One region of the Mesorhizobium sp. M8A.F.Ca.ET.202.01.1.1 genome, then DNA from elsewhere that is predicted to be linked to it. Evidence: riboswitches for the same ligand, from Rfam matches in the RefSeq annotation. Region 1 holds a riboswitch; the other holds the start of a gene.

Region 1 (10,801 bases):
GTCGAGGCGCCGAGGATCAAGGCGGTCGACACGCTGGCCGCCGGCGATGTCTTTCATGGCGCCTTTGCCGTTGGGCTGGCGGAAGCCATGGCGATCGAGCACGCACTGCGCTTTGCGAGTGCCGCCGCCGCGCTCAAATGCCTGCGCTTCGGCGGCAGGCTGGGCGCGCCGGATCGGGCGGAAACGCTCGCCATGATGGCAGCGACCTGGCCTGAAACAGCTTAGCTCTTTGCCGGATGCTCGACCGCCTGGCGGCCAAAGTCCGGCGCGTCGATATCCTGGCCCGCCTCGATGATCGAGCGGCGCACGGCGCGGGTGCGGGTGAACAGGTCGAAGAGTTTGTCGCCATCGCCCCAGCGGATCGCGCGCTGCAGGAACGCCAGATCTTCCGAGAAGCGCGCCAGCATTTCCAGGATGGCATCCTTGTTGTGCAGGCACACGTCCCGCCACATGGTCGGATCGGAGGCGGCCAGACGCGTGAAATCGCGAAAGCCGGAGGCGGAATATTTGATCACTTCCGTCTTGGTCACCGATTCCAGGTCGTCGGCGGTGCCGACGATGTTGTAGGCGATGATGTGCGGCAGATGCGAGACGATGGCCAGCGTCATGTCGTGATGCTGCGGATCCATCGTGTCGATGTTGGCGCCGCAGCGGCGCCAGAATTCCGACAGCCGTTCCAGCGCCTCCGGATCGGTGCCCGGCACCGGCGTGAAGATGCACCAGCGATTGTCGAACAGGTCGGCAAATCCGGCATCCGGGCCGGATTTTTCGGTACCCGCCAGCGGATGGCCGGGAATGAAATGGACGCCCTCAGGCACATGCGGCTGCATCTGCGCGATGACTGAGGCCTTGGTTGAGCCGACATCGGTGAGGATCGCACCTTTTTTTAGCGCCGGCGCAATCTCCTGCGCCACCGCACCGGATGAGCCCACCGGCACCGAGACGATGACCAGATCGGCATCACGCACAGCTTCCCTGGAATCGGTGGTGTAGGAATCGCCTAGTCCCAGTTCCTCGGCTCGCTTGAGCGTTGCCACACTGCGCGTCGAGATCGCGACATGGCGAGCCAGGCCTTCGCGGCGAATGACGCGGGCCAGCGACGAGCCGATCAGGCCGATGCCGACCAGCGCGATTTTTTCGAACATCGGTGATGCCATGGTGTGTAACTTTTCAGGCGTTCTAGCTTTTCAGGAATGTCTTGAGCGCGGCGACAACGCCGCGATTGGCCTCTTCGGTACCGACGGTCATTCGCAGCGCGTTGGGAAAGCCGTAGCCTGAAACGCGCCGCAGAATATAGCCGCGCGCGCTCAGATAATCATCCGCCGCAGCCGCCGAATGCCTCTGGTCGTCGGGAAAATGAATGAGCAGGAAATTGCCGACGCTGGGCGTCACGCGCAGTCCGAGTCCAGTCATCTCCTCGCTCAGCCAGGCGAGCCAGGTCTCGTTATGCGCCACGCTGCGCTCGACATGGGCGCGGTCGCGGATCGCGGCGATGCCGGCCTCGATCGCGGTCGCATTGACGTTGAAGGGGCCGCGCACGCGGTTGATCGCATCGACAATGTGCATCGGACCATACATCCAGCCGATACGCGCTCCGCCGAGACCGATCTTGGAGAAGGTGCGGGTCATCACCACGTTCTCGGCGCTGCCGGCCAGCTCGATGCCGGCTTCGTAATCGTTGCGGCGGACATATTCGGCATAGGCCGCGTCCAGCACCAGCAGCACGTTTTTCGGCAGTCCGGCATGCAGGCGACGCACCTCCTGGAACGGCACATAGGTGCCGGTCGGATTGTTGGGATTGGCCAGGAACACGATTTTCGTGCGCGGCGTCACAGCCGCCAGCATCGCATCGATGTCGGCGCGCTCGTCGGTCTCCTTGACCACGACCGGGGTGGCGCCGGCCGACTGGATGTAGATCTTGTAGACCATGAAGGCGTGTTCGGTGAACATGGCCTCGTCGCCGGGCGCGAGATAGGTCTGTGCCAACAGGCCAAGGATCTCGTCGGAACCGTTGGAGCAGATGATGTTCTGCGCGTTGAGGCCATGCACCTCGGCGATCGCCTCGCGCAACCGCCTGGCGGTGCCGTCGGGATAGATGTCGAGTTTGCCGGCGACCTCACGCGCGGCCTCGATCGCCTTCGGCGACGGCCCAAGCGGGTTCTCGTTCGACGACAACTTGTAGACCTTGGCGACCCCGGCCGGCGCCGTGCTCTTGCCGGGCACATAGGCGTCTATGTCCATGATGCCCGCGCGGGGGGTTGGACGTGCCTGATCCGGTGTCTGGTTCATGTCTTGCAAAATCCGTCGAAAATGCCTCCATCCGGAAGCCGCTGCGGAAATACAAGCCATGGCCGGCAATGTCGAGAGGCGGCACTAGTGCCAGCCGCCGCCATTGACGGCGAGGCGGGCGGGTTCTAGAAGGGCGGTGACAGTTCCGTGGTGATTTGGCCGGTCGGCTTGCAGCCACGTTAAACAATTCGCTAAAGGGCCGTTTGCGTGACGTAACCGGCTTTGCGAAGGCAATGCCGGTTTTTTATTGTCCGCTACCGGCCCGGACGACCGCATCGGCGCCGCGAAAATCAGCGGAGATTTTCGCAAGAAACGATGCAGCAAGAGAGATTAGGAATGGCCGCTCTGCGCGCAGCAAGGACCAACAACGAGGTCGACAATCCGTCGAGCCTGGTGTTGCGTTTCGGACCCGACAAGCCGCTCAAGCTCGATGCCGGCACGGTGCTGTCGCCGTTCCAGATCGCCTATCAGACCTATGGCGTTCTGAACGATGCCCGTTCCAATGCCATCCTCGTCTGCCATGCACTGACCGGCGACCAGCATGTCGCCAACACCAATCCGGTGACCGGCAAGCCAGGCTGGTGGGAAGTGCTGATCGGCCCCGGCAAGATCATCGACACCAACCGTTTCTTCGTCATCTGTTCCAACGTCATCGGCGGCTGCCTTGGTTCCACCGGGCCGGCTTCGACCAACCCCGCCACGGGAAAGCCCTATGGGCTCGACCTTCCTGTCATCACCATCCGCGACATGGTGCGTGCGCAGCAGATGCTGGTCGACCATTTCGGCATCGAGAAGCTGTTCTGCGTGCTGGGCGGCTCGATGGGCGGCATGCAGGTGCTGCAATGGGCGTCGAGCTATCCCGAGCGGGTGTTCTCGGCACTGCCGATCGCCACCGGCGCGCGCCATTCGTCACAGAACATCGCCTTCCACGAGGTCGGGCGGCAGGCCGTGATGGCCGATCCGGACTGGCATGGCGGCAAATATTTCGAGCACGGCAAGCGCCCGGAAAAGGGGCTGGCGGTGGCGCGCATGGCCGCCCACATCACCTATCTGTCGGAAGCCGCCCTGCACCGCAAATTCGGCCGCAACCTGCAGGACCGCGAAGCGCTGACCTTCGGCTTCGATGCCGATTTCCAGATCGAGAGCTATCTGCGCCACCAGGGCATGACCTTCGTCGACCGCTTCGACGCCAACTCCTACCTCTACATGACACGGTCGATGGATTATTTCGACCTTGCCGCCGACCATGGCGGCCGGCTGGCGGACGCCTTTGCCGGCACCAAGACCCGCTTCTGCCTGGTGTCCTTCACGTCGGATTGGCTGTTCCCGACCGAAGAGAGCCGCTCGATCGTGCACGCGCTCAACGCCGCCGGTGCCTCGGTTTCCTTCGTCGAGATCGAGACCGACCGCGGCCACGACGCCTTCCTGCTCGACGAACCGGAACTGTTTGCCGCCATCAACGGCTTTATCGGTTCGGCCGCGCGCGCCAGGGGGCTCGGTGCATGACCCCGAAACGTTGCAGACTTTTCGGACCACGGTCATGCGTCAGACGGAAAGGCGAAGCCATGACCCAGAAAAATTGCGGACTTTTCGGACCATCGTCATGCGCCACTCAGGAGGCGAAGCCATGAGCGTCAATGGCAGCCAGCGTGTCGACCTTGAGGTCGTCGCCAACCTCATCCCGCCGCAATCGCGCGTGCTTGACGTAGGCTCCGGCGACGGCTCGCTGCTCGAATTGCTGCAGGAAACCAAGCAGGTCGACGGTCGCGGCCTTGAGCTTTCGCAGCGCGGCGTCAACGAATGCGTGGCGCGCGGCCTCTCGGTCATCCAGGGCGATGCCGACAAGGATCTCGAATTCTATCCCGACAAGGGTTTTGACTTCGTCGTCCTGTCGCAGACCCTGCAGGCCACCCGCAACCCGAAGCTGGTGCTCGACGAACTGCTCCGGATCGGCAATCGGGCGATCGTGTCCTTCCCCAATTTCGGCCATTGGCGGGTGCGCCTGTCGCTGTTCGTCAAGGGCCGCATGCCGGTGACCAAGGATCTGCCCTACTCCTGGTACGACACGCCCAACATCCACTTCTGCACCATCCGCGACTTCGTCAATCTGTGCGAGGAGCTTGGCGCGACGGTGGAAAAGGCGACCGCGCTCGACGCCAACGGCCAGAAGATCGGCCTGTCGATGCCCTGGTGGTTCTGGAATTTCTTTGGCCAGCAGGCGGTGTTTTTGTTGAAGCGATAAGGCTGCCGTCGGCCTCCTATGCGAGGACATCCGTGGGCTTGTGCGGATGTTCCACGCCGTCGGCCAACACCACATGGACGCAACCGCGAAGAGCTTCCGCCAATTTCAGCGGTGGCAAAAGTGTTGCGGTTGAAGCGCTAGGCGCCGGAATTCACCATTCCCTTGTCGTCAGAACGACGGCACAATGGGTGACATAACAGGTTGTTTTTTGTAGCGTCGCACTTAATCCCGATGAGGGCCAGCCAGGGGGAAGTCCGATCCATTCAACCATCCTGAAGAGCTATCGGAAAGTGCATTTTCGCGCTGGAAACAGCTGACGTGGAGCATTTGCCCCTCATCACGGTCATCACCCCGACTCACAACCGGCGCCAAACGGTGCTCCGCGCGGTGGAAAGCGTGCTTTCTCAGAGCATGGCGCGGTTTGAGCATATCGTCGTCGACGATGGCTCGACCGACGGGACGGAAGCGGCGCTTGCGCGCATTCGCGACCCTCGGCTGATCTATGTCGGCGCGAAATGGCGCGGCGCCAATGCCGCCAGGAATGCCGGCATCGAGCTGGCGAGGGCGCCCGTGGTGACTTTTCTTGATTCGGACGATCTCTTCCTGCCACACCGGCTCGAACGGACGCTGGCATGGTTCGACGACAATCCGGCGCTCGAAGTCCTGCTCTCCTCGTATGTCTCGGTGAAGGCTGGCCGTGGCACCGCCTGCGTCAACCGCCGTGCTTTCCTCAATCCGGCGATGCTGGAGCGGGCGGTGGTTGCGCAGACGGCCTTCATCGCCGGGTCGGCGATAACGGCGAGGCGGGAAGCCTTGCTGGCCATCGGCGGCTATGACAGCGACATTCCCCGGATGCAGGACCGGGAGCTTCTGCTGCGCTTCGCACAGCGCTTCGGCGCGCAATTATCGGAAGATATCGACTGGACGAAGCACAATTCGCAGAACTCGATTTCGGGCCGCCGGGACGGCTATGTCGAAGCCTATGCGATCCTGATGAGTAAGCACCCGCACATCGCTCGCTCTTACCCCCATGTCCCACCCTTTATGATCACGCGGCAGATCATCGCCGATATTCTCCGGGGGCGGATACCACAGGCATTTGCTGGATACATGGCCAACCGCTCGTCCGACGCGCTTGGTTATTCATTGCCGGAACTGATCGCCGGTTATCTCTACGGCCGCCGCTGGCGGCGCGGCCTCTACGACGAGGTTCGCGGGAAGTTTGGAATTCCACCGGCCTGACCTGGCGGCAGCTCAGCGATCGAGTACGGCGCGTTGCAGGGGCCTGCCTGGCCCACGGCCAGGCCTATCGGTCCAGTTCCGGGAAATAGGGATCCGACAGGAACCGCCTGTCCCGTTCTCCCAGAAGGCAGTCGATCGGCGCGTCCATCTCGGCGGGCACGATTTTGGGCTTGTCCTGAATGCCGCTGACTTCGAGAATCAGCTTGCGCCGGATCGCCGTTGAGAATTCGGCGGCCGCATGGATCGGCAGCACGAAGGAACCAGGTCCGCCGGTCACGCACTGCGCATAATACTGATCGAGATGGCTGAAGGTCGGTGATGGCTTGATCAGGATCGGCAGGCCGTTGATGACGATGCCCTTGGCAATGGCCGCATCGCGCGTCACAGTGACCGGCGGCCCGATATTGTTGGGGCCGTCGCCAGATATGTCGATGACGCTGCGTTCGCTCGCGAAATTGGTGCCGTCGAAAAGCTCGGCGCCGAAAGCAAGCGCGCTTGAAATCGAGGTGCCGCGGAAACTCCGGAAAGGGCGGGCCGCAAGCTTGTCGGCAAAATCGTTGGCGCTCTGCGCACTGTCGATGATCTGCCAGCCGATGACCGCGTCATCGCGCACCGTGCCGGCCCACTCGAAATAGGCGAGCGCAATGCGCCCAGTATGGCCGGAACGGACCGCCTGGATGAAATCGGCGTGCCGCAGCGCCTCGACATAGCCGGCGCGTTGAAGGGCGAACTCGGTCTCGTCCATCGACAGCGAGATATCGACCGCCAGCACCAGTTCGACGTCGACAGCCAGCGTATTTGGCGCCGAAGGAACCGGGGCGGCCTCGGCGCAAGCCAGGCAGGCAAGCAGGCTCATTATCTCAAGCATGGCCAGCACGAGCGATGTTTCGATCGCGACATTCGCTCGCGATCACGGCGAAATAAAGCTTGTGGCAGGCGTGGCCGCCCGGTCCGAATGCCGGCCGTTCTATGTCTTGCGCCGAGCGGCGACTGGCGGCGGTTCGATGGCGCCCGCCCTGACACGGGCGGGTTTCAGCGGGGGCACGCCGGTATCCTTCACGATCGTCAGGGAACGCGGGAAGAACTGATTGTTGTGCAGGCCGCGCCCGATATTGATGATCGCGGCACCTTTCAGATGCTTATCCATGAGCGACAGCACACGCCTCAGCGACGGGCCGTCGAACGCATCCATCGCTTCATCGATGATCACCCATTTCGGCTTCCGCAAGGCAAGCCTGGCGAAGGCGAGCGATCGCTGTTCGTCATCGCCCAACTCACGCTCCCAGCGGGCCGACCGGTCGAGCGAGGATGACAGCCGATCGAGGCCGACTTCGGCAAGCACCGCCGAAATATCGGCATCGCTTGCCGGAGCGACACCATAGGGATGGTCGAGCACCTCGCGCAGCGTACCGGCGGGGAAGTAAGGGACACGAGGCACGAAGATGGGGGCTTCTCCCGCCGGCATGCCGATCTTTCCGCCCCCCCATGGCCACAGGCCGGCAATGGCGCGGAAGAACAGCGTCTTGCCGGCGCCGGGCTCGCCGGTGATCATCACGCGCTCGCCGACATGGATTTCGACATGCTGGTCGGAGAGCTTCGTACAACCCTCCGGCGAGGCCACCTGGAGTTTCTCGAACGTCAGGCTGCCATTGGCGTTTTCATCGAAGGAGATACGCTTCTCCTTGTCGTGCAGCACATCGGTTTCATCGAGCGCGATGCGGAAGTCGGCGACACGCATCAGCGTGGCACGCCAGTCGGCGATGCTGCCGATGTTGTTGATGAACCAGCGCAACGATGAATGCACCTGGTTGAAGGCGCCGACCGCCATCATCAGCCCGCCAAAGCTGATATCGCCCGAGAAATAGACCGGCGAGGCAACCAGGATCGGGGCCACGACGGTGATCCAGCCATAGGTGTCGGTTACCCAGGACAGGTTGATCTGGGCGGTGTAGATGCGCCGCATGGCACCCAGCACCGTGCCAAGGTCGAGTTCGAGCCGTCGCCTGGCGTCATCCTCGCCCCGGTACAGCGCGATGGCATCGACGTTCTCGTTGACGCGCACCATCGAGGAGCGCAGCTCCGCTTCGCGCGTATAGCGGTCGCTGTTGAGACGGATGAGCGGCCGGCCGACCAGCCAGCTCAGCCAGGAGGCGGTGCCGGCATAGAGGAACGCCGCCCAGACCATGTAGCCCGGTATCGCCAGCGACAAGCCACCAATGTGGAACACAAAGCCCGAGGACAGCTCCCACAGCACGCCGACGAAAGACACGAGCAGGATGAACGACTGCAGCAGGCCGACACCAAGATCGGTCGACAGGTCCGACAGATGCGCGGCATCCTGCTGCATGCGCTGATCGGGATTGACGCCGATGGCGCCGGCATTGGCCAGCCGGAAAGCACGCGCCGGCCGCATCCACTGGTCGATCAAATCCAGCGTCAGCACCTCGCGCAGCTTCAGCCGGATCATCTGGTTGAGCCATGTCTGGCCGATGTTGAGCACCAGCAGCCCGCCGGCGATCATGGCAAAGACGAGAAGCTGATGCAGGAAGGCGGCCATGTCGCGGCGCGCGAGCGCATCGTAAAAGGGTTGGTTCCAGCGATTGAGCAGAACCTGGCCGATCGACGTCGCGACGATGACGGCCATGATGCCGGCCGACGTCCACAGCAACCATTTGCGAACCGGCGATCCGATGAGCGCCCGTTTGATCGTCGCCACCTGATCGCGCAGGCTGCTGGCCACGGCGACCGGTTGAACGGTGGCCTGATTGTCCAGTTGATCAGCCATGGCCGAGATCCTTGCATTCAGTAGCGAAGCTGAAACCGGATGAAGAGAGCCGACGGCGGCAGCCCTCAGCACTCCGCGAGCCCAGCACGACAGATAGGTCGGAAAGATGCCGCGCGATGCAAGTTTCCATCGCGATCACGAAGGTGTCACTTGCCGAGCCGACGATGCTGCACCCCTTCCCTCGGCCCGGCGGCCGAGCCGCGTCGCGCCATGCGGCGACAGCACCGGCATGAAGACGCGGCGAGATGCGCGCTGGGCCACCGGAACGCCTTGATAAAGCCGCTTCTGCGCTTCCACCACGATGACGCCGGAGAAGATCGGCCACAGCCGCCGGCCGGCACGCTCCAGCACATTGTGGAAGCGCATCATGAAGTGCCGCCGCGATGGCGGGAAGAACAGGGCATCGGACCAGGCGGCCGGCGTGAAATTCGCCTCGCGCAGCAGTTCGGTGAGCTGCCCGCGTGAGAACGGCCGCCCGTTGCCGAACGGCGTATGCTCGAAGCGCGCCCAGACACCGCGCCGGTTGGGTACCACGATGACGACGCGCCCCGCCGGCGACAGGACCCGCCAGATCTCGTTCAGCGTTTCGCGCGGGTTCTCGACATGTTCGAGCGAATGGACGAGCAGCATGCGGTCGATGCAGGAATCGACCAGCGGCAGCTCCTCGTCGAAGACCAGTGCCGTTGCCGTCGGCCCGGTCGCCGGCCAGACCACGGCGCCCTGTGTCGCCGGCATGAAGGCGAAGACCCGCTCGGCATCGGAGCCGAAGCGCTCCAGCCAGGGCAAGGTATAGCCGAGGCCGACCAGCCGCTCATTGGGCACCGCGGCCCATATCGACGACAGCGCCATGGTGATCGAGCGCTCGGCGAACCGACCGAGCGTTGTCGAATAGAAGGAGCGAAGGTCGACGATGTCGGAATGCATGTCAGGGATGTAGCCGTGATATCAGCCGGATTCAACAAAAGGCCCAAGTGGTCGGCGCGGCGGACGTCATTTTGACATCCCGGGATGACTATTCGCTTTGTCACCCGGGATGACATTCACGAAGCGGCGCCCTATGTCTGCGGCGGTACTGCATCGGCCCGAAATCGGTTTCGATTTCGGAAAGCACGATGCAGCAGCAAAAAAATGTTAGAGCGTCCTTGTGCGTCCAGCTGGACGCACGGCGCTCTAATGGAGAGACGCGATGCCGGTCGAAATCGAACAGTTCATGTGCCGCACCGACAATTTCGGCGTCTTAGTGCATGATCCCAATAGCGGCCAGACCGCGATCATCGACGCGCCCGAGGAAGCGCCGATCCTGGCCGCCATCAAGCGCACCGGCTGGACGCCGACTGTCATCCTGACCACGCATCATCATATGGATCACGTCGAGGCCAACCTGGCGCTGAAGGAGCGCTTCAAGCTGCGCATCGTCGGCCCGGAGGTGGAGAAGGCGAAAATCCCTGGCATCGACGAAACGGTCGAAGAAGGCTCCGTCCTTCATCTCGGCGATGAGCGCATCGAGGTGATCGCCACGCCCGGGCATACCGCCGGCCATGTCTCCTACCATCTGCCGGCATCGAAAGTCGCGTTCACCGCGGATACGCTGTTCGCGCTGGGTTGCGGGCGGCTGTTCGAATGCAAGCCGCCGGTCATGTACGAATCGCTGAAGAAGCTCGCAGCCCTTCCGGCCGAGACGACAATCTATTGCGGCCACGAATACACGCTCGCCAATGCCCGTTTCGCGCTGAGCGTCGACCCCACCAATTCGGCATTGAAGGAACGCGCCGCGCGGATCGAGGCGCTGCGGGTCGACAACAAGCCGACACTGCCGACGACGATCGGCGAGGAACTGTCGACCAATCCCTTCCTGCGCTGGCACGATCCGGCAATCCGCAAGCATCTGGGCATGGAAAGGGCCGGGGATGCCGAGGTCTTCGCCGAGATCCGCAAGCGCAAGGACAATTTCTGAGCGCCATGCGAGCTTCCTGCCAATGACCAGTTCCGCGCAAATCATAGCAACGCTCGCACTGAAGCCGCATCCGGAAGGCGGCTGGTATGCGGAAACCTTTCGCGACGAAGCCGGCGGTGCGCGCGGCCATTCGACCGCAATCTATTTCCTGCTGGAACGGCACCAGCTTTCAGCCTGGCATCGGGTCAAGGATGCCGCAGAGGTCTGGCATTTCCATGCCGGCGCCCCGTTGGCATTGTCGATGTGGGAAGAAGGCGGCGCCGTTATCGAGCAGGTTCTCGGCATCGAC
Region 2 (10,801 bases), on a different contig from region 1:
TCGATGAAGATGTTCCGCATGGGGCTGGAAGGCGGCAAACCCGCCAAAGGCCAGGTCGGCGTACAGCCGGAATGGTTCTACAAGGGCAACGGCACCATGGCGGTCGCGCCTGGCGCGGCGCTGATGTCGCCGGCCTTTGCCAAGGATGCCGGCGAAGAACCCGAGGTCGCCGGGATCTATGTCATCGGCGACGATGGCGCGCCGTTCCGCGTCGGCTTCACGCTGTCGAACGAATTCTCGGACCATGTGACCGAGCGCGTGAACTATCTCTTCCTCGCCCACTCCAAGCTGCGCAATGCCTCGTTCGGGCCGGAAATCCTGATCGGAGACCTGCCTTCGGACATCCGCGGCACGTCGCGCATCCTGCGAGACGGCAAGACATTGTGGGAGAAGCCGTTCCTGTCGGGCGAAACGAACATGTCGCACACCATCGCCAATCTCGAACACCACCACTTCAAATATTCGGCCTTCCGCCAGCCGGGCGACGTGCATGTGCATATGTTCGGCACCGCGACGCTATCCTTCGCCGACGGCATCAACACGGAAGCAGGCGACGTGTTCGAGATCGAGGCAGGGGATTTCGGCCTGCCGCTGCGCAACCCGCTGGAAATCGAAAAGCCGGTGAAGGTGGCGGTGAAGGCGCTGTAAAAGCCACGGGGGCGTCATCCCCCTCTCGTGGGGAGATCGGCAGCTTCGACCTTAGCGCACCGCGCGGAAATGCTTTGAGAGCTTGAGGCCTTGCGCCTGGTAGTTCGAGCCCAGGTCGGTGCCGTAAAGCGCCCGCGGCCGCTTCAGCATGTGCTCGTAGACCAGCCGGCCGACGATCTGGCCATGGTCGAGGATGAACGGGACTTCGTGGCTGCGCACTTCGAGCACCGCCCGGCTGCCGGTGCCGCCGGACGCCGAATGGCCGAACCCCGGATCGAAAAAGCCGGCATAGTGGACACGGAACTCGCCGACCAGCGGATCGAAGGGCGTCATCTCGGCGGCGTAGAGCGGCGGCACATGCACCGCCTCCTGGCTGACGAGGATGTAGAACTCGTCGGGATCGAGCACCAGTTCGCCGGCGCCGCTCTTGTGGATCGGCTCCCAGAAATCGACGACGTCCTGTGCGGCACGCTTGTCGACATCGACGAGGCCGGTGTGGTGCTTGCCGCGATAGCCGACCAGCCCATCCTTGTCGCCATTGAGATCGATCGACAGCGCGATGCCGCCGCCGGAAATGTTCGGCGGATCGGTGGCGACCAGCATTTCGGCGTTGTGCAATTCATGCAGTTCGGCTTCCGATAGCAGTGCGTTGCCTGTACGGAAGCGGATCTGCGACAGGCGCGAACCGGTGCGCACGACGATCGGAAAAGTGCGCGGACTGACCTCGAGATAGAGCGGGCCGTGATAGCCGGCGGCGATCTTGTCGAACTCGTGGCCGCGATCGGTCATGACGCGGGTGAAGATGTCGAGCCGCCCGGTCGAGCTCTTCGGATTGGCCGAAGCCGAAATGCCAGCCGGCAGGGCCAGACTTTCGAGCAGCGGCACGATATAGACGCAGCCGGTTTCGAGAACCGCGCCTTCGGTCAGATTAATCTCGTGGAGTTGCAGCCGATCGAGCTTTTCCGAGACCTTGTGGTTGGGGCCGGGCAGGAACGAGGCGCGCACCCGCCAGGCCTTTTTCCCCAATCTGAGATCAAGGCTCGCCGGCTGGATCTGATCGGCATCGAGCGCGCGCGGCGACTTCAGCGCGCCGGACTTGAACAGCGCCGAAATGTCCTGATCAGGAAGAATGCCTGTCTGCCGCAAAGTCTGGCTCCGCCCAAGACTGGTCTCTTTTGGTGCAGGTTCTTGCCGCAAAACCACCGGGCACTTTTGCGGAACCTGCCTTGGTACAAACCTCTTAATGAAGCCGGCAATTGACGCAAGCGTGGCGCGGGTCTAAAGGGTCGTTATCCCGTGGTGATTTGGCCGGTCGGCTTGCAGCCACGTTAAACAAGTCGCTAAAGGACCGTCGGGCCGCAAGGCCGTATGGACCGGTTGCGACTTTCGCGGCCGGTTTTTTTGTGTCTGGAACAAAGCGATGAGCACCAAGAAGCGCAACTGGAAACCTCAGACGGCACTCGTGCATGGCGGAACCCTGCGTTCCCAATTCGGCGAAACCGCCGAGGCGATGTACCTGACCCAGGGCTATGTCTATAAAACCGCCCAGGCGGCGGAAGCCCGCTTCAAGGGCGAAGAGCCTGGCTTCATCTATTCGCGTTACGCCAACCCGACCGTCGACATGTTCGAAAAGCGCATGTGCGCTCTCGAAGGCGCCGAGGACGCGCGCGCCACGGCGTCGGGCATGGCGGCGGTGACCGCGGCCCTTCTGTGCAGCGTCAAGGCCGGCGATCATATCATTGCGGCGCGCGCGCTGTTCGGCTCCTGTCGCTGGGTGGTCGAGACGCTGGCGCCGCGCTATGGCATCGAGGCGACCTTGGTCGACGGCACCGATATCGCCAATTGGGAAAAGGCGGTCAGGCCGAACACCAAGCTGTTCTTCCTGGAAAGCCCGACCAATCCGACGCTGGAAGTCGTCGACATATCAGCCGTCGCCTCGCTTGCCAATTCGATCGGCGCGCGGCTTGTCGTCGACAATGTCTTCGCCACGCCGCTGCAGCAGAAGCCGTTGCAGCTTGGTGCGCACATCGTCGTCTACTCGGCCACCAAGCATATTGACGGCCAGGGCCGTTGCCTCGGCGGCGTCATCCTGTCGGACAAGAAGTGGATCGACGAAAACCTGCACGACTATTTCCGCCACACCGGCCCCAGCCTGTCGCCGTTCAATGCCTGGACCTTGCTGAAGGGGCTCGAAACGCTGCCGCTGCGCGTGCGCCAGCAGACGGAAAGCGCCGGCAGGATCGCCGACTTCCTGGCCGAGCAGCCGCAGATCGCCCGCGTCATCTATCCCGGCCGCGCCGACCATCCGCAGGCCGCCATCGTCAAGAAGCAGATGTCGGGCGGCTCGACGCTGATCTGCCTCGACGTCAAGGGCGGCAAGCCGGCGGCCTTCGCGCTGCAGAACGCCCTCGACATCGTGCTGATCTCGAACAATCTCGGCGATGCCAAGAGCCTGATCACCCATCCGGCGACGACGACGCACAAGAACCTGAGCGACGAGGCCCGCGCCGAACTCGGCATCGGGCCAGGGACGCTCAGGCTGTCGGTCGGCCTGGAGGACGCCGACGACCTGCTGGAAGACATCGCGCAGGCGCTGAAGACCGCCAAATAGGCTGTTTGGGAGCGTCGGTCGCGGCGATCAGGCGCGCGACGGCGTCTCCTCCAGTTCGGCCGCCTTGGTGCGGATGGTCATTACGTTGCCGCGCCAGTCGACGGCGCCGCCGAGCCAGCCGCGCGCCCAGAGGGTTGGGAGCATCACGTCCCGCGCAATCATGGCCGCGACCATGCGCGGCGACAGGTACCAGCCCTTGGACAAGGCCAGTGCGCACTCCGGAAGGTAGAAGGCCGCCAACACGGCAATCGCGGTTGCCCAGAGGCTGATGCCGGCGCTCGCCGCAGCAACCAGGGCAAGCGCGAGAGGCACCGCCGCGCCGGTCAGGATTTCGGGCGCGAAGAACAGCGGGAAGGTGACGCGGCGCAGGCGCGCCCAGCGGGCCTGACGCGACCAGATCTCGCCAAGCGTGCGCTGGCCGAGCGGCTGCTCGAAGGGCGCGGCAACGAGATTGACGCGCAAGCCGAGGCCGTTCACCAGCTTGGTGGCGGCAGCGTCCTCGGCGATCTCGGCGGCCAGCGCCCGAATGCCGCCATTGGCATCCAGCATCGGCTTGTTCCACAGCATGCTCTTGCCCTGGGCAAAGCCGAGGCCGAGCGCCTCGCCGGCATACTGCCAGCGGGCCTGCAATGTGTTAAGGAAGGCGCATTCGACATCGGCCCAGAAACCCTCGGGCCGCGAGCCGATCGGCGTCGAGCAGACAAGGCCGGTGTCGGGCCGCCATGCCGCCATCATGTGCTCGACATAGTTCCTCGGCATCAGGACGTTGGAATCGGCAAGGATGACCCAGTTGTGGCGTGCCGCTTCCCAACCCTTGACGCAATTGTTGAGCTTTGGATTGGCGCTGACGCGGTCGTCACCGATCAGCAGCCGGGCCGGCACCTTGGGAAACCGGGCAATCGCCCTGTTTATCAGTTTGACCACCGGATCGTCGGGATGGGCGACGCAGAAGATCAGTTCGTAGCGTGGCCAGTCGAGGGCGAAGGCGCGTTCCAGCGTCTCATGCGTGAACGGCTCGACGCCCCGCGACGGGACGACGATCGAGACCGGTTGCGGCTTGCCGGCTGGCGGGGCGATCGTGTTGCGCCGTTTCAGCTGTGAAGCGGCGAGCGAAATGCTGGCGGCGTTTGAAAGGATGAGTGCGGTCGAAAGCGAGGCGGCTATGAAGGTGAGTTCCATCGAGATCTGGTCACTCCGGAAAGGCGGCCGGCATCGTGGCCGTTTTCAACAGTTCGACAGAGCGCCGAGTCGCCCGGTTCGTGCACACCACCATTGTCGTGTGTCACTTAAATGACATTCTTTGCCGGCACCTGCGGTTCAAGGTCAGCCGCGACAAGACGCGCACGTTGACCTGCTCACCGGGAGCGCTGAAAGTCATCGGGTTGTTTTGGAGCCGCTCATGTACCGCGCCGTGACGCGCAACATCGAAGTGCAGGTCAGGCCGTTCTATCTCGAGGACCGTTCGGATCCCTCGGAGAACCGCTATGTCTGGGGCTATCAGATAACGATCGACAACCAGTCGGACGAGTTCGTGCAGTTGTTGTCGCGCTATTGGCACATCACCGATGGCGCCGGCCGGGTCGAGGAAGTGCGCGGGCCGGGCGTTGTCGGCGACCAGCCGGAACTCAATCCCGGCGACAGCTATCAATACACGTCCGGCTGCCCGCTCTCGACACCGTCCGGGATCATGGTCGGACGCTACACGATGCGCAACAAGCGCGGCGAGACCTTCGACATCGCCATCCCCGCCTTCTCGCTCGATCTGCCGGGGACAAGGCGCACGGTGAATTAGCGTCTTTTCTCCCGTCACTATACGGGGGAGTTGAGGAATGGTCCGCGAAGCGGACGAAAAGCCAATTGCTTGGCTTTTCGAGTGACGACCGTCCGGCAGGACAATGAGGGCAGCGCCGAGCTTGCGAGAATTTCTTCAGATAGAGCCAAGGAGCTCCTGTACTAACGCTGGCGCTGCCCCTCATCCGCCTGCCGGCACCTTCTCCCCGTATAGTGACGGGGAGAAGGGACTAGCTTTACTGAGCCGCAAACTCGGCCGGATCGAAGTCGTACTGGGTCGAGCAGAACTCGCAGGCGACGTGGATGCCGCCATCCTCGGTGCTGTCCTTGATCTCCTGCGCGGAGAAGCCTTCGAGGATATCGCGGATCTTGTCCCTGGAGCACGAGCACTGGTCGGTGACCGGGACGCCGCCGAAGACGCGCACGCCATGCTCGTGGAACAAGCGATAGAGCAGCCGCTCGGCGCCGATGGTCGGGTCGATCAGCTCGGTCGGCTCGATGGTGCCCAGCAAGGCGAGGAGTTCCTGCCAGGAATTATCGGCCGGATCGTGGACTTCCTCGCGCGGATCGCCATCGCCACCCGGCAGGTCCGGGACGCGCATGCGCTCGGGCGATTGCGGCAGGAACTGCGCCAGTATGCCGCCGGCGCGCCACTGCTCGCGCGCACCGCCGATACCGGGCGTCAGCAGCTTGGCGACCGAGAGCCTGATATCCGTCGGGATCTGTTCCGACTGGCGGAAATAGGTGCGCGCCGCGTCTTCCAGCGTTTCGCCGTCGAGCTGGACGATGCCCTGATAGCGCTGCGTATGGGCGCCCTGATCGATGGTCAGCGCCAGCACGCCGCTGCCAAGCAGCGTTTGCTGCGAGGTCTCGCCGGCCGCGACCAGCGCTTCGAGCCGATCCGCGTCGAAACGCGCATAGGCGCGCAGCGCCGAGGGCGTGGAAAAGTCCGCGACCAGCATGTCGACAGGCCCGTCGGTACCGGTCTGCAGGATGAACTTGCCTTCGAACTTGAGCGAGGTGCCGAGCAGCACCGTCAGCACACAGGCTTCCGCCAGCAGGCGGGCGACCGGCTCGGGATAGTCGTGGCGGCCAAGGATGGCGTCGAGCATCGGCCCGAGCTGCACCGTGCGGCCACGCACGTCGAGCGGACCGACTTCGAAGGGAACGACGTGATCGTCGCCGGCGTAGCCGAACTCGCCGAGTTTGGGGTGATGTTCAGTCACTTGATGGCTTTCCAACATGACAAAGCTCCAGGGCGCGGCCATGCGGCCCTGGTGGGCACATGCGTCCAAACGCGCTTGATTTGCGTGATGCGGCGCAGATAGGCATCGCGCCCCCGCAGATCAAGCGCCTGGGCATTTCAGGCGCCAAGACATATCAAGCAACAAGACACATCAAGCACCGAGACACCAGGCAAGCACGGCCTTCTGGGCGTGCAGCCGGTTTTCGGCCTCGTCGAAGACCACCGAATGCGGTCCGTCGATGACCTCGTCGGTCACCTCCTCACCGCGATGGGCCGGCAGGCAATGCATGAACAGGGCGTCGGGCTTTGCCTTGGCCATCAGCGCCGCGTTGACCTGATAGGGCGAGAAGACATTGTGGCCGCGGGCACGGTGTTCCTGGCCCATCGACACCCAGCAGTCGGTGACGATGCAGTCGGCCTGGTCGACGGCTTCTTCGGGCGAGCGGGTGAAATGCAGCTTGCCGCCATGCGCCTTGGACCAGTCGACATGCTTCTGCGCCGGTTCGCTGCCTTCGGGTACGGCGACGTTGAGATTGAAGCGGAACCGTGCCGAGGCCTCGAGCAGCGAGTGTAGCACGTTGTTGCCGTCGCCGGTCCAGGCAATGGTCTTGCCGGCCACCGGACCGCGATGCTCCTCGAAAGTCATGATGTCGGCCATCAGCTGGCAGGGGTGGGTGTCGTCGGTCAGCCCGTTGATCACCGGAACGGTGGCATTCTCGGTCAACTCTAGCAGCCGCTCGTGCGAGGTGGTGCGGATCATGATGGCGTCGACATAGCGCGACAGCACCTTGGCGGTGTCGGCGATGGTCTCGGAGCGGCCGAGCTGCATCTCGGTGCCGGTCAACATGATGGTCTCGCCGCCAAGCTGGCGCATGCCGACGTCGAAAGAAACGCGCGTGCGCGTCGACGGTTTGTCGAAGATCATGGCCAGCACCTTGCCTTCGAGCGGCTTGGTCCGCTCGCCGGCCCTGAGACGCGCCTTTCGCGTCACCGCATCATCCAGCATGAAGCGCAAATCGCCTTCGGAAACGGTGGAAAGATCGGTGAAATGGCGAACTGACATCAGGAATGGTTCCGGATTACTTCGCGGCGGCGGAGGCAATGGCCTCCGACAGGCCCTTGGCGCCGGCGCGGATGCGGCCGAGCGCTTCGTGAATCTCGGCATCGGTGACGGTCAGCGGCGGCAGCAGGCGAATGACGTTGTCGCCGGCCGGAACCGCCAGCAAATGCTGGTCGCGCAGCGCCATGTTCACCTTGCCGTTGGGCATCGCGCATTTGAGGCCGAGCATCAGCCCGGTGCCCCTGATATCCTCCATCACCTCGGGGAATTCGTCGGCTACCGACGCAAGCCCCTGCTTCATCAGCAGCGCCTTGCGCTGGACATCCTCGAGAAATCCATCTTCCAGCACGACGTCGAGGACGGCGTTGCCGACCGCCATTGCCAGCGGATTGCCGCCGAACGTGGTGCCGTGCACGCCGGCGGTCATGCCGACGGCCGCTTCATCGGTGGCAAGGCAGGCGCCCATCGGGAAGCCGCCGCCAATGCCCTTGGCGATTGCCATGATGTCGGGCGTCACACCCGACCACTCATGCGCGAACAGCTTGCCGGTACGGCCAATGCCGCACTGAACCTCATCGTAGATCAACAACAGGCCGTGCTGCTCGCAGAGCTGCCGCAGACGCTTCAACGACTGTGTCGGTACCGGGCGGATGCCGCCCTCGCCCTGCACCGGCTCGATCAGGATCGCGGCGGTCTCGGGCGTGATCGCTTTTTCAGCGGCGTCGATGTCGTCGAAGCCGACCTGATCGAAGCCTTCGACCTTGGGTCCGAAGCCCTCGAGATATTTGTACTGGCCGCCGGCCGCGATGGTCGCCAGCGTGCGGCCATGGAAGGCGCCTTCGAAGGTGATGATGCGGAAGCGCTCGGGATGTCCCTTGACGAAGTGGTAGCGCCGCGCCGTCTTGATCGCGCATTCCAGCGCCTCGGCGCCGGAATTGGTGAAGAACACCTTGTCGGCGAAGGTGGCATCAGCCAATCGTTCGCCAAGCCGGCTCTGCCCCGGGATCTCATAGAGATTGGAGACGTGCCAGAGCTTCGCCGCCTGTTCGGTAAGGGCCGCGACCAGATGAGGATGGCCGTGGCCAAGCGAATTGACAGCTATGCCGCCGGCGAAATCGAGATATCGCTCGCCCTTGTCGGTAACCAGCCAGGTGCCTTCCCCATGGTCGAAGGCCAGGGGTGCGCGAGCAAAGGTCTCGTAAAGCGCCGAACCGCTCATTATATGCGTCTCCGGTACCGGAAAATCAAAAAAGCCGCCAAAGCGGCGGCCTTCTGTGGCTTATCGTGTTTTTCGGTCATGAAGTCAACGAAAACGTCGCGTAGTGGCGCGCGGCAAGCCCCCTGACGCGACGCCGGCTCATGAGCGACCGGGCAAGTTGGGGAAAACCGAAAAAACCGATTCGTGTTGCACTTGGGACTCTTGTCACCGAGTCAGCGCATAGAGTAGTTGTAGTCGAGAAATAACTAGATTTCGTGCGGCGGACCTAATCACCAGATATATGTGGTGTCTGCCCCAGCAGTGGTGCTGGGTCGGGAAAGGATTCTGATTGCCGCACGCTTATGAGGAGCGCGGTCATGAACTGGACTGACGAGCGGGTAGAACTCTTGAGAAAACTGTGGTCGGAGGGTCTGAGCGCAAGCCAGATTGCCGCTCAGCTTGGAGGGGTCAGCCGCAACGCGGTCATCGGTAAGGTGCACCGGCTGAAACTGTCGGGCCGCGGCCGTGCGACGGCGACGCCGGCACGCCAGAAGAAGGCATCGCAAGGATCGACCGTCCAGAAGTCGGTGGCACGCGCCGCGACCACGGCACGTCATGTCACGACTTCGATCGGCGCGACGGCCCTTCAGACGCAATTCGACGCCGAACCTGTAGCAAGACACTACATTCGCCCGGTCGAGAACGTCGTGGTACCGATCTCACGGCATCTGCAGCTCGTCGAACTGACCGAGCGCACCTGCAAATGGCCGAACGGTGATCCGCTTTCGGAGGACTTCAATTTCTGCGGCAACGAAGCCGCCGAGACCGGTCCCTACTGCAAGTACCATGCCCGCGTGGCGTTCCAGCCAGCGGCGGAGCGGCGCAGGAACCGATAGGGAATAGCCACTGATTGAGCTTCCGCGAGGGGGCAATGCAGTCTTTCCCCTATTCGCTATTTGCTCTTTCACAGCCAGCCGTTCTTCCTGAACCGCCAATACAGGAAGCAGCAGATCAGCGCGATGGTGGCCAGCACCATCGGGTAGCCATATTCCATCTTCAGCTCGGGCATGTCGGTAAAGTTCATGCCGTAGATACCGGCGAATGCGGTTGGCACCGCCAGGATGGCCGCCCACGAGGCGAGTTTCTTGGAGATCGCCGTTTCCTGGCTCTGGCCGACCAGGAGACTGGCCTCGAAGGCGAAGGCCAGCACCTCGCGCAGACTGTCGATTTTCTCCTGGACGGTGCGGATGTGATCCGTCACGTCGCGGAACAGCGGGTGCATGGCCGAATGGATCTGCGGCAGCTCGGCGCTGGTCAGCCGGCGGCAGACTTCCACCAGGGGCAATGCCGCATTGCGCAGGCGCAAGAGGTCGCGGCGCAGCATGTAAAGCCGTTCGATATCGGGGCCGGTCATCGGCTTCAGCAGGACCTTGTCCTCGATCGCCTCGACCTCGTCCTCGATCTGCTCGAGCACGGGCATGTAGTTGTCGACGATGAAGTCGAGAATGGCGTAAAGGACGAAATCCTCGCCCTTGGCCAGCGAGTGCGGGCAGCTTTCCCAGTGCTGGCGCACGGCGGCATAGGATGTCGACGGGCCGTGCCTGACGCTGACGATGTAGCCTGAGCCGACAAACAGATGAGTCTCGCCGAAGGTGACGCGCCCGTCGATCAGCTGCGCCGTGCGGGCGACGATGAACAGCGCATCGCCATATTGCTCGATCTTTGGCCGCTGGTGCGGATGCTCGGCATCCTCGATCGCCAGCTCATGCAGATGAAACTGTGCCTGGACGCGCAGCAGAAGTTCACGGTCGGGTTCAAGCAGCCCGATCCAGACGACGTGTCCCGATTTCTTGGCCCAATCGCCGGCTTCCTCGATTGGAATATCGGCGATGCGGCGCCCGGCGGTATAGACACCGCAGGCAATGATGCCCGATGTCGGCGGCGAGGGCTTGAACTCCCGGACATATTCCATCGCGGCCTCCGAAAGCGTTGCCTTCCCCAGGGAACCAAGCTTATCTCGGGGTAGTTTAGCGCAATATGATCAAGCGTTCGAGAGGACGTGCGTTCACTTCACCGGCAGCGCCGCGGGGAGGCCGATCTTGTCCGTCTTGTCGCTTTTCGGCCGATCGGGCGGCATCTGGTCGCCGGTGACGATGTAGTAGATGGTCTCGGCGATGTTGGTGGCATGATCGCCGATACGCTCGATGTTCTTGGCGCAGAACAGCAGATGCGTACAGGGCGTGATGT

What was found. Region 1 has a riboswitch for S-adenosylmethionine ahead of EN845_RS20620 (homoserine O-acetyltransferase). Riboswitches for the same ligand answer to the same signal wherever they lie in the genome.
Region 2: another riboswitch for S-adenosylmethionine. It lies ahead of EN845_RS26215 (O-succinylhomoserine sulfhydrylase); the one in region 1 lies ahead of EN845_RS20620 (homoserine O-acetyltransferase).

What each region holds. Positions count from the first base shown of each region.
Region 1 covers NZ_SRUN01000009.1:237,736-248,536, forward strand. The annotation lists gene EN845_RS20605 (sugar kinase) at 1-225, shown strand, start outside; gene EN845_RS20610 (prephenate/arogenate dehydrogenase family protein) at 222-1,157, opposite strand; gene hisC (histidinol-phosphate transaminase) at 1,180-2,289, opposite strand; SAM riboswitch at 2,427-2,504, shown strand; gene EN845_RS20620 (homoserine O-acetyltransferase) at 2,626-3,795, shown strand; gene metW (methionine biosynthesis protein MetW) at 3,917-4,531, shown strand; gene EN845_RS20630 (glycosyltransferase family A protein) at 4,850-5,773, shown strand; gene EN845_RS20635 (DUF1194 domain-containing protein) at 5,838-6,641, opposite strand; gene EN845_RS20640 (ABC transporter ATP-binding protein/permease) at 6,741-8,558, opposite strand; gene EN845_RS20645 (methyltransferase domain-containing protein) at 8,694-9,482, opposite strand; gene gloB (hydroxyacylglutathione hydrolase) at 9,745-10,512, shown strand; gene EN845_RS20655 (cupin domain-containing protein) at 10,535-10,801, shown strand, end outside.
Region 2 covers NZ_SRUN01000013.1:212,633-223,433, reverse strand. The annotation lists gene araD1 (AraD1 family protein) at 1-648, shown strand, start outside; gene EN845_RS26220 (2'-deoxycytidine 5'-triphosphate deaminase) at 700-1,794, opposite strand; SAM riboswitch at 1,935-2,012, shown strand; gene EN845_RS26215 (O-succinylhomoserine sulfhydrylase) at 2,069-3,259, shown strand; gene EN845_RS26210 (ceramide glucosyltransferase) at 3,287-4,438, opposite strand; gene apaG (Co2+/Mg2+ efflux protein ApaG) at 4,659-5,051, shown strand; gene EN845_RS26200 (Hsp33 family molecular chaperone) at 5,287-6,318, opposite strand; gene argF (ornithine carbamoyltransferase) at 6,448-7,359, opposite strand; gene EN845_RS26190 (aspartate aminotransferase family protein) at 7,376-8,575, opposite strand; gene EN845_RS26185 (GcrA family cell cycle regulator) at 8,932-9,450, shown strand; gene EN845_RS26180 (magnesium and cobalt transport protein CorA) at 9,519-10,526, opposite strand; gene phoU (phosphate signaling complex protein PhoU) at 10,620-10,801, opposite strand, start outside.